DNA from 2 places in the Actinomadura sp. ATCC 39365 genome. Region 2 is predicted to be linked to the other one. Evidence: riboswitches for the same ligand, from Rfam matches in the RefSeq annotation. Region 2 holds a riboswitch; the other holds the start of a gene.

Region 1 (5,611 bases), 660 kb from region 2:
TCTTCATGGCCGTGAGGAGTTCGGCGTTGGTGGTGTCACCGCTGAGCTCCCAGAAGAACGCGCCGCCGAGGCCCTGGTTCTTCGAGTAGCTCATCTTGCCGCCGATGGTGCTCGGCGTGTCGTAGCTCCACCACTGGTTGCCGCAGTAGGCGTAGGCCGTGCCCGCGACCGTGCCGGTGGACGGGCAGCGGGTCTTGATGACCTTGTAGTCCTCGATGCCCTGCTCGTACGTGCCGGGCGCCGGGCCCGTCGCCGTGCCGCCGGGCGCGGCCTGGGTCACGCCGGTCCAGCCGCGGCCGTAGAAGCCGATGCCGAGCAGCAGCTTGGCGGCCGGGACGCCCTTGCTCTTGAGCTTCTGGATGGCGTTGTCGGTGTAGAAGCCGGGGACCGGGATCTTGTCCCAGGTGGTGAGCGGCGAGTGCGGGGCGGTCGGGCCCTGCGCGTCCCAGCCGCCGAAGAAGTCGTACGTCATGACGTTGTACCAGTCGACGTACTGGGCGGCGCCGCCGTAGTCGGCCGCGTCGATCTTGCCGCCGTCGTTGCCGTCGGCGGTGATGGCCGCGGTGACGAGGTTGTTCGCGCCGAAGCGCGAGCGCAGCGCCGACATCACGTTCTTGAACGCCGCCGCGCCGCTGGTGTCACAGGTCAGGCCGCAGGCGTTCGGGTACTCCCAGTCGATGTCGATGCCGTCGAAGACGTCGGCCCAGCGGGGGTCCTCCACCAGCTTGTAGCAGGAGTCGGCGAAGGCCGTCGGGTTCTGCGCCGCCTGGCCGAAGCCGCCGGACCAGGTCCAGCCGCCGAAGGAGAAGAGCACCTTCAGGTTGGGGTACTTCTTCTTCAACTTGCGCAGCTGGTTGAAGTTGCCGCGCAGCGCGCCGTTGTCCCAGGTGTCGGCGACGCCGTCGACGCTCTCGCCCGCCTGGTAGAAGCGGTCGTAGTCGGCGTAGCTGTCGCCGATCGTGCACTGCCCGTTCTGCACGTTGCCGAACGCGTAGTTGATGTGGGTCAGCTTGGCCGCCGAGCCGCTGGTGTCGATGTTCTTGACGTGGTAGCCGCGCTGGTAGATGCCCCACTGGACGAAGTAGCCCAGCACCTTGTTGCCGCCGCCACCGCCGCCGCCCGTGGTGGTCGCGGTGATCTGGTTGCTGTCGGCCGAGCGGTTGCCCGCCGCGTCACGCGCGCGCACGGTGTAGTTGTACGACGTGTTGGCGCTGAGGCCGGTGTCGGTGTGCGAGGTGCCCGTGACGGTGGTGACCAGGGTGCCGCCGCGGTAGATCTCGTAGCCGGTGACCGCCACGTTGTCGGTGGAGGCGTTCCAGGCCAGCGAGACGCTGCTGTTGCTGACGCCGGTCGAGCGCAGGTTGCCGGGGACCGACGGCGGGGTCTTGTCGTCGCCGCCACCGCCGCCGGTGGTCGTCGCGGAGATCTGGTTGCTGTTGGCCGAGCGGTTGCCCGCCGCGTCACGCGCGCGCACGGTGTAGCTGTAGGCCGTGTTCGCGGTGAGGCCGGTGTCGTTGTACGTGGTGCCCGTGACGGTGGTGACCAAAGTGCCGCCGCGGTAGACCTCGTAGCCGGTCACGGCCACGTTGTCGGTGGAGGCGTTCCAGGCCAGGGCCACGCTCGTGTCCGTGACGCCGGTCGAGCGCAGGTTGCCCGGCACCGACGGCGCGGTCGTGTCGCTGCCGCCGCCACCGGAGACCTTCCACAGCGCCGCCACGTTCGGCGGCTCCCAGCCGGGCTGGGAGGTGTGCGCCTGGAGGCAGACGTAGTCGACGCCGTTGTAGGTGACGACCGTGCCCGCCGTGTAGGCGGTCCACGGGGCCCAGGCCGCCGCGTACGCCACCGTGCTGGCGGAGGCGAGCGCTGGGGCGGCCACGGCCGCGGTGAGGGGCAGGGCCAATGCCGCCATTCCCGCCAGGACCTTGCTCAGAATGGTGTGTTTCATGTCGCTCCGACATCCGTTGGGGGGTGTGTGGGGAGTGGGATGGGAGACTTCTGGGGAAACTATTAGGAAAGTTTCCTTTAAGTTGTGAATCGACGGTAGCCTCTGCCTGGGGGAGCGTCAATACTCATCGGTCAGGTGTCCGTAATCGTGCCGGTCAGACCCTGGACGCGCCCGTTCACGACGGGATAACGGTTCAGGAACGGGGGCTGACGGCGGGGTGAGCCGTGGCTCAGCATTGGAGCGTGGCAGGAATCTCCGCCTGGCGGCGGACGCCCACGCGACGCGGGCCCTACGTGGTCCGCGCGGTCGCGGAGTTACGGTCCTGGCCGTCGCTGAACGTCAGCGGCACCGGTCAGCAGGTCACCTTCGCCGTACACGGAACCGAGATCCTGCGCCTGGCCGGCCGGGACGAGATCCACGTACGGCTCACCGCCCCCGCCATCGGCCGCCTGGAGCCGTACCTGCGGGCGTGCGACCAGGTCCATGCCTGCCGCGACCGCGCCTGGGTCGCCGTGCAGGTCGACGCGGAGCCCGATCTGGAATTGTTGCTGGCCCTCACGAGCGTGGCGATAAAGGCGCACGTGGCGTGAACCGATTCGGTGCGTAGCGTTTCTCCCACGCACCGTCGAATTCAATGCCGCCATTTGCCTGGGAATTACTCGCCGGGTAGCTTGCTTGTACACAGCCGAACGGGGAGTCGTCCCAGGTAGGGATGGCATTGCCTGGGAATTACCCAAGCTCGACCCGTGTTGTACAGAGTCGATGCGGACATCTCCGCATCCGGGCGTCGCACATATACCTTCAGGCCCTTTCCCGGGCCCGGGAAGACGATGCGTCAGCCCTTTCGCCTGACCAAGAGACCGCTGAATCCGCCTGTGCGCGGAACCGGGGACCCATGTGTCCAATGGGGTGAATCGGCACCGTGGTGCCGTAGGGCAGCTTCCCGCCCGAACCCGTCAGCTAACCCGGCAAGCGGCACGGAAGCGCAAGGAGTAACACCCTCATGGCCAAGCACCGTCTTCACCGTGCCTACAAGCTCGACCTCGCCAAGATCGCCCTCGGCGCGACCGCCGTCGCCGGCGTGCTCGGCACGCACGCGGCAGTGAACGCCGACACCACCACCGCCCACACCGCCACCCAGACCGCCAAGGTCGCCGGCGTGGCCGCCCAGCCGCACGTCGCGCAGAACCGCGCCGCCGACGAGAGCGCCAAGGGCAAGGTCAACGTCACCGCCGCCCAGGTGCTGGCGACGGCCCGCGCCCAGGTCGGCACCTCCGAGGACGCCAACGGCGGCGGTACCAAGTTCCAGAAGTGGTACGCCGACTCCCAGCGCGCCGCCGAGACCGCCGCGCGTGACGGCGGCAACCGCGCCATGTACCTGAACGCCCCCTGGTGCTCGATGTTCGTCTCCTGGGTCGGCGAGCAGACCGGCGCCCGCCCGCAGGTCGGCTGGGACGCCTACACCGTGAGCCACGCCAAGTGGTTCGCCGCCAACGACCGCTGGGGCACCGAGGCCAAGCCGGGCGCCGTCGTCTTCTTCTCCTGGAGCGGCAGCAAGAGCCTGAACGACATCCAGCACGTCGGCTTCGTCGTCAAGGACAACGGTGACGGCACGATCTCCACGATCGAGGGCAACACCGGCAACGGCAAGGTCGAGCAGCGCGTCCGCCCGACCTCCCAGGTCGTCGGCTACGGCTACCCGTCGTACGCCGCCTGATCCTGCGACGCGAAAAGAGCGCACTCCCCGCGGGGGGTGCGCTCTTTTCGCGTTCAGGGCCGCCGGTGCCGGTGGACCAGGGTCGCCGCGGCCTGCCCGGCCGAGCGGGCCGCGCCCGGCTGCTGCGAGATCATCGCGGTCACCGTGGCGCCGTCGATCAGGGTGAGCAACTGCTCGGCGAGCAGGGCGGGGTCGCCGGCTCCGGCCTCCTCGGCGAGCGAGCGCAGGTAGGCGCGCAGGCGCTCCTTGTGCTCGCGCACCGCGGTACGGACGTCCGCCGAACCGGCGCCCAGCTCGGCGAAGGCGTTGGCGAACCCGCAGCCGCGGAAGTCGTCCTCGGTGAACCAGCGTTCCAGCCACGTGAAGACCGCCGGGATGCGGTCGCCGGCGTCGGCCACGTACGCGGTGAGTGAGGTCATCCAGCGTTCGTCGCGTCGCCGCAGGTAGGCCACGACCAGCGCCTCCTTCGACGGGAAGCACTGGTAGAGGCGTTTCAGCGAGACGCCGGAGGCGGCCCGGATCTCGTCCATGCCGACCGCCTGCACCCCGCGGCGGTAGAAGAGGTCGCCCGCGGCGTCCAGCAACCGCTGCTCGTGATCCATGACACCCCTCCAGGTGCTTGCCGCGGAGAACGATCGTTCTCTACGCTATCGCACAACCCGGGAGAACGACCGTTCTCTCGATCGGAGAGGACATCTCATGACACGCCCGCCCGTTCCGCCGTTCACCGAGGAGACCGCCCGGATCAAGGTCCAGGCCGCCGAGGACGCCTGGAACACCCGCGACCCCGAGCGCGTCGCGCTCGCCTACACCGAGGACTCCGTGTGGCGCAACCGCGGCGAGTTCGTCACCGGCCGCGCCGAGATCGCCGGGTTCCTGCGCCGCAAGTGGGACCGCGAGCTGGACTACGCCCTGCGCAAGGAGCTGTGGGCGTTCACCGGCGACCGCATCGCCGTCCGTTTCCAGTACGAGTCCCGCGACGCCGCCGGCCAGTGGTGGCGCAGCTACGGCAACGAGCAGTGGGAGTTCGACGAGTCGGGGCTGATGCGCCGCCGGGAGGCCAGCATCAACGACGTCGCCATCACCGAGGAGGAACGCCGCATCTTCGGCTCCCGCCCGCTGTCCGAGCACGGCGTGGACGTCCTCGGCATCCGCCACGCGGAGATCGCCGGGGTAAGGTCGGAAGGCCGATCGTAGGAGGTCTGACATGGCGGTTCTGCTGCTGGGCACCCTCGACACCAAGGGGGAGGAGTACGCCCTCGTCCGCGACCTGATCATCCGGGCCGGCCAGGGCGTCGTCCTCATGGACACCGGCGTCATGGGCGCCCCGGAGCTGACCGCCGACGTCCCCGCCGAGGCCGTGGCGCGGGCCGCGGGCACCGGCCTCGACCGGCTCAGGAGCGCGGGCGACCGCGGCGCCGCGCTGGCGGCGATGGCGGCCGGGGCCACGGCCCTGGCCAAGGACCTGCACGCCCGCGGCGAGCTGAGTGGCGTGCTCGCGCTCGGCGGCAGCGGCGGCTCCTCCATCGCCGCCGCCGTCATGCGGGCGCTGCCCGTCGGCCTGCCCAAACTGCTCGTCTCGACCATGGTCAGCGGCGACGTCTCGGCCTACGTCGGGGAGACCGACGTGACGCTCATGTACAGCGTCGTCGACGTCGCGGGCGTCAACTCCGTCTCCCGCCGCATCCTGACCAACGCCGCCGCCGCGATCAGCGCGATGGCCGCCTCCTACGACGCCGGCGCCGAGCCGTCCGGGGAGGACAAACCACTGGTCGCGGCCACGATGTTCGGCGTCACCACGCCCGCCGTCGACGCCGCGCGGGCCCGCCTGGAGTCCCTGGGCTACGAGGTGCTGGTCTTCCACGCCACCGGCTCGGGCGGCCGGGCCATGGAGGCGCTGGCGGCCGGCGGCCACTTCGCCGGGGTGCTCGACCTCACCACCACCGAGC
Region 2 (5,611 bases):
CAGCGAGGCCAGCGTCATCAGCCCCATGAGCACGCCGATCGCGCGCGGGTCGGCCACCGAGGCGATCCCCGTACGCCGCCGCAGCGGGCCCACCAGCAGGAACAGGCCGATCGTGCCGAAGGCGGCCAGCAGGCCGCCGAGCAGCGTGCCGTCGAGCACGTCGGCGTGCTTGGCGTGGCCCAGCTCGTGCGCGACCACCAGCTCGACCTCCGACTCCGGCGCCTTGAGCAACGTGTCGTAGACGACGATCCGGCGCGTGGCCCCGAAGCCCGACACGTACGCGTTGAGCGCCGTGGTACGCCGCGAGGCATCGGCGACCAGCACGTCCTCGACCGGGACGCCGTCCCGCTCGGCCATGGCCAGCAGCTCCGACCGCAGCGAGCCCTGCGGCATGGAGGTGAAGTCGTTGAACAGCGGCTCGAACACCACCGGGTAGACGTACGACACCCCCAGGGTGAGCGCGAACGCGCCCACGGCGGCCGGGATCCACCAGCGGCGCACCTTGCGCGCCAGCGCCACGAGGGCGAGCAGCATGACGGCCGTCAGCAGCACGCTGACGCCGGTGTTCTTGAGCCGGTCGGCGGTCCAGCCCGCCCAGTCCTGGGTGGACAGGCCGTAGTCGCGCAGGATCGTCTCGAACCACATGCCGAGCGGCCACCTCAGCACCTCGGTGATCGCGGTGAGCACCACCACGCCGAGGACCACCCGCACCCACCACGGGCCCCTGAGCACGCCCAGCACCTTGGCCGCGAACGGCGTCAGGACCAGCAGCCCGGCGAACAGGACCGTGAGACCGAGCGAGATGTAGCCGGGCAGGGTGGTGGCCGCGTCGAACGCCTGCGCCCTGGCGATCTGGGCGGCGCTGAAGTCGCGGGCGGGGTCGGGGGCGACGGCGGGCGCGCCCGCCGCCAGGACCCGCCAGGGGGTGGTGAACGCGGCCACGGCCAGGATCACGCCGCCGACCAGGGCGAGGGCGGCGCCGGCCGCGCGCCTGGAGCGGGACTCCGCGCGTTGCCGTTCCCGGGCGATCAGGTGCTCCGCCGTTCCCGTCAGCTTGCCGGGCCGGGGACGGGGCTCGGCGTCGTCGGCGTTCTCGGCGGCGGGGGCGTCCTCGGTGTCCTCGGCGAGGGGGGTGGCGGGGTCGCCGTTGCGCTTGCCGCGGCCCTTGCCCTTGCCTCCGCCCTTGCCTCCGCCTTTGCCGCCCTTGCCCTTGCCGCGGCCTTTGCCGCCCTTGCCCGGGTCGTCCGTGTGCTCGTCGGGGTTCTCGGGGCCCTTCCCGGAGCCGTCCGAGCCCTCGGCGGCGGGGGCGCCGGCGCGGGTCGCGTGGGGGCGGTCGTCGGGGGTGGGGGGCTGGGGGTGACGGGGGTCCTCGGTGTCGGGGTCGGCGTCCGCGTCGGGGCGGGCGTCCGGGTCGTCCGGGTCGTCCGGGTCGTCGGGGTGTCCCGGGGATTCCGGGGGCTCGTTCGTGCCGGACGGCTCCGGCGGTCCACCGTCGCCGGGCCGGTCACCGCCGTCGTCCCTGACGGCCACACCGCCGCCGTGCGCCGCCGCGACCGCCGTGCCGGGCTCGTCGGCCCCTCCGGCGACCGCTCCGGCGGGCTCGTCCCCTTCCCGGGGCGGGTCGTTCCGCTCGCTCATCTGCCTCCCCTTCACGCGAGCTGCTCTCGTACGTACTCGCGCCACCGTGCCGCCAGCGTCTCGGCGGTGAGCCCCACGGAGGCGAGCGCCTGATCGACGCCGGCCACGCGGGCATCACGGTAGAGCCGTACCAGGGTCCCGTCACCGAACCGGTCTGCGAGGAAGCGACACGCCATCCAGGCCTCCTGGTACGCCCGCGCGAGCCGTCCTGGATCGGCGGCCGTGGGGGCGAAAGCCGCAGGTCCGGGCAACTCGCTCGGCAGCCGGCCGGCCCGTACGTCGGCGGCGAGTTCGGCGGCGGCCGTCCCGACGGGGAGCCCGGCGTCGCGGTAGGCCACGTAGTCGGCGAACCCCTCGTAGAGCCAGACGGGCAGCCGGTCGGTGCCCGCGGCGACGTGGGTGAGCTCATGGGTGAGGACGACGTCGCGTCCCGTGGGGGTGAGCCGCGCGAAGGAGCCCGGCACGATGATCACCCTGGCGCCGTCGGCCACCGCGGCCAACCCGTCCAGCGGGCCCGTGCCCGCCAGCCCGGCCGCCTCGGCGTCGGAGTCCGGCACGACGACCAGCGCGCGTACCGGCCGGCCGAGCACCGCGGACACCCGCCGTCCGGCGAGGTCCGCCCGGCGGGCGAGGTCGGCGAGCACGCCGGGGTCGGCGCGGTGCCCCACGACCACGGACCGCGCGCCGCGGGCCACCTGACCGCCGTCGCCCCACAACCCGCGCGCCCCGGCGGGCAGGACGGCGGCGGGCGGCGCGTCGGCGACCACGAGAACCGCCGTCGACAGCAGCAGCACCGAAAGGAGCAGACGCGGACCACGGAGGGACGGACGCACCTGCGAGGACACGGCCCGATGCTAGTCGGCCCAGGACGCTCCCGGCCCTTTCACGAGGCCGGCCCCTTCGCCAGACCGGTCCCTTCAGGAGGCCGGTCCCTTCACGAGGCCGGGCATGCGACAGGCCCCGGCCCGGACCGGGGATGGTCCGGGCGGGGCCCGTTGTCACGCGCCGGGACGCACCGCGCCGACGAACGACGACTTCCGCCATCCGCCCAGTTTGTCGATGCGCACCCGTTCGCCGGTCCGCGGCGAATGGACCATCTTGCCGTGGCCGACATACATGCCGACGTGGCCCAGCCCGTTGAAGAACATCAGGTCGCCCGGCTTGAGATTGCGCCAGGAGACCTTGCGCTCGATGCGGGCGAACTGGCTGTTCGTCACGCGCGGGAGTCGCACTCCGGCCTTCTTCCAGGCGTACTGGACGAGTCCGGAGCAGTCGAACGCACCAGGGCCCGTGGCCCCGTACCGGTACGGGTCGCCGACCTGATGCTTGGCGACGGCGACGGCCCTGCGGGCCTTCGACGCCTGCCGCGCGGCCTTCGCCGACTTGGCGGACCTGGCGGTCTTCGCCGACTTGGCCGACTTCGCAGTGGCCGCCTTGGCGGTGCTGGACACCGCGGTGAGCCTGGCGGCCGATTCGCTCACCGTCTGCGCCTCGGCCGGCACGGCATGGAGAGCCGCACCTCCGGCCGTCACGGTCATCGTGAGTGCGACGCCCCTCAGGGCAAGACGGGACAGACGGGGGTTATGCAGGGAGGTAGACAGGATTTCTCCTTGTGTCTTCCACGAACGCCTACCGGGTTAGCTGACGGATTCGGGCCTGGAAGTCGCCCTACGGCGCGATGACGCGCCGATTCACCCCTGATCCCGGGGGATTACGGGATCTTTGGGTCCCCGGCTCCGTGCCTCCTGGCTGCACGGACTCGGCAGGTCGCCGCCCGATGGTTGTCTCTGCATAGGGATATCGGCGGCGACCGATGGATTTTCATCTGGTCCGCATCGGGGGTTCCGATGTCGATCCGCGGTGCGCATGGCTTGCTGACCGCGACGCCAGAAACTACGCGGAGGGGTCAAGATTTGGCAAAGGGAGACACCGGCTGTAAAGATCAGATAAAGGTGGGAGTAAAGGGGGAAATCCCTGCTGGAGCAGCGGGTTCCGTTACCACTTTGTGACCCTTCTCACACTTCGCGGCACACCCGATTGTCAGGACTCTTTCGCCCCGTTTGTCCCTTTCACCCCAGGGGCCGCGGACAGCCCGAAGCCGCCCGCGATTCCGGTCGCCGGGCGGTCAGGGGGCGGGTCAGGGGCGGATGGCTCCGACCAGGGGGCGGCGGTAGTCGGCGAGGCGGACGACCTTCACGACGTCGCCCGTCTGCGGCGCGTGGACGATCTTGCCTCCGCCCGCGTAGATGCTGACGTGCCCGAGCCCCTCGCTGAAGATGAGGTCCCCCGGCTGGAGGTCCTTGATGTCCACCTTCCGGCCGGCGCCCCAGGCCCACTGCTGCCACGTCGTACGCGGCAGCGTGACACCGGCCGCGCGCCAGGCGGCCTGGGTCAGCCCTGAGCAGTCGTAGCCGCGCGGGCCCGTGCCCCCGTAGATGTACGGCTTGCCGACCTGGGCGAAGGCGAACTGCAGGACGGCGGCCGCGCTGCCCGAGGCGGGGCCGGTGTACTTGATGCCGGTGCTGTTGGGGTTGCCCGGGTTGTAGGCCCCCAGCTTGTCCAGGAGCTTCTTCTGCTGGCCGACCAGCTTCAGCACCTCGGCCCGCTCCCGCTGGACGGCGTCCCGCTCCTTGTCGGCGTCGGCCAGCGCGGTCTCGGCGTTGTCGCGCTCGGCCTTGAGGCCCTTGTTCTCGCGGTCGAAGGCGGCCAGCTTCTCCAGCCGCTCGCGCGAGAGCTGCCCGGCCATGGCCAGCCCGGCCAGCAGGTTCTCGGGGTTGTCGACCCCGACCATGCCGGGCAGGGAGGTGACGTCCCCGCCCATCTTGTACGAGTCCACCGCCGCCCTGATGATCTCGGCCCGCAGGTCGGCGACCGTCTGCAGCTTGCGCTTGTAGCGGTCGTTCAGCGTGGTGTAGGCGTCCTTGGCCTTCTTGTAGTTCTCGGTCGCCGTGTTGTACCGGTCGACGACCTTGTCGGCCTTGTCGTTGAGCTTCTCGAGCTTGGCCTTGGCCTGTTTGAGAGTGGGCTTGGGATCAGCGAGCGCCGCACCCATCGGGACCGTCATCAGTCCGATCGCGAGACCCGCGGCCACCGTCACCCGGCCAAACCTCACAGCGTCGCCTCCCAGGGATTACACCTGGGGCGAAATAGTACAGAAGTGGCGGGTGGGGTCTCGCCAATAGTGCTAATTCGTAACTTATGCGCGGCCCAGCCGGCGCAGCAGCAGACCGGACGGAACCGGTCTGGCGCCCATGCGGCGGACGGACTCGGCCACCTCGCGGTCGGAGGAGACGACGGCGATGGCCCGGCCGGGCGGCTCGGCCCGGACGAGCTGGCGGATGAGGTCGTCGGCGATCTCCCCCGGCGCGCTGAACAGCACCCGCACCCCGCGCGGCGCCACCACCTGCACCGGCGCGTTGAGCTCGGCGCCGTCGAAGACCACCGTCACCTCGACCCGGGTCTGGGCGACCAGCCCGCCGAGGCCGGTCATCAGCCGGTTGCGCTGGTCGGCGAGGGTGAGCGTGCCGTAGCCGGTCTTCGTGACGTTGTAGCCGTCGATGATCAGATGGACCTGCGGCAGCGCCAGGAGCTGGTCGAGCAGCTGCGGGTCGTCGTCGGCCAGGGCCCGCGCGGGCACGCCGCGCACCCCCGGACGCTCGCCGGTGCTGGCCGCGACAGAGTCGGCGGGCCTGCTGATCGTGGTGGGCAGCGCCAGCTCCCTGCGCAGCCCGGCCGAGGCGTCCTGGAGGGCGTCGAGCAGCACCCTGACGCGGGCGTCCTCGATGCTGCGGCCCTCGCGGGCGGCCCGGCGGGAGGCTTCGAGCTGCTTCTCCACGTCGGCCGGGCGCTCGCGCAGACGGCGCAGCTCGGCCTCGCCCGCGTTGCCGGCGGTGGAGGCGGCGTGCCGGGCGTCGTCGGCGGCCTGCTCCATCTCCTCGGCCCTGCGGGTGGCGGCCTTGGCCCGCTCGCGGGC

Evidence for each region. A riboswitch is a leader RNA that binds a small molecule or an ion and turns the genes downstream of it on or off. The one in region 2 is predicted to bind cyclic di-AMP.
Region 1: linked by a shared signal. The riboswitch ahead of ACNF49_RS45715 (CHAP domain-containing protein) and the one ahead of ACNF49_RS42955 (C40 family peptidase) in region 2 are both predicted to bind cyclic di-AMP.

Annotation. Positions count from the first base shown of each region.
Region 1 covers NZ_CP184335.1:9,551,239-9,556,849, reverse strand. The annotation lists gene ACNF49_RS45725 (glycosyl hydrolase family 18 protein) at 1-1,945, opposite strand, end outside; gene ACNF49_RS45720 (luciferase domain-containing protein) at 2,188-2,535, shown strand; cyclic di-AMP (ydaO/yuaA leader) riboswitch at 2,797-2,935, shown strand; gene ACNF49_RS45715 (CHAP domain-containing protein) at 2,949-3,662, shown strand; gene ACNF49_RS45710 (TetR/AcrR family transcriptional regulator) at 3,716-4,264, opposite strand; gene ACNF49_RS45705 (nuclear transport factor 2 family protein) at 4,362-4,859, shown strand; gene ACNF49_RS45700 (Tm-1-like ATP-binding domain-containing protein) at 4,870-5,611, shown strand, end outside.
Region 2 covers NZ_CP184335.1:8,892,198-8,897,808, forward strand. The annotation lists gene ACNF49_RS42945 (M48 family metallopeptidase) at 1-1,638, opposite strand, end outside; gene ACNF49_RS42950 (gluzincin family metallopeptidase) at 1,650-2,432, opposite strand; gene ACNF49_RS42955 (C40 family peptidase) at 2,637-3,119, opposite strand; cyclic di-AMP (ydaO/yuaA leader) riboswitch at 3,250-3,413, opposite strand; gene ACNF49_RS42960 (C40 family peptidase) at 3,776-4,702, opposite strand; gene ACNF49_RS42965 (NYN domain-containing protein) at 4,835-5,611, opposite strand, start outside.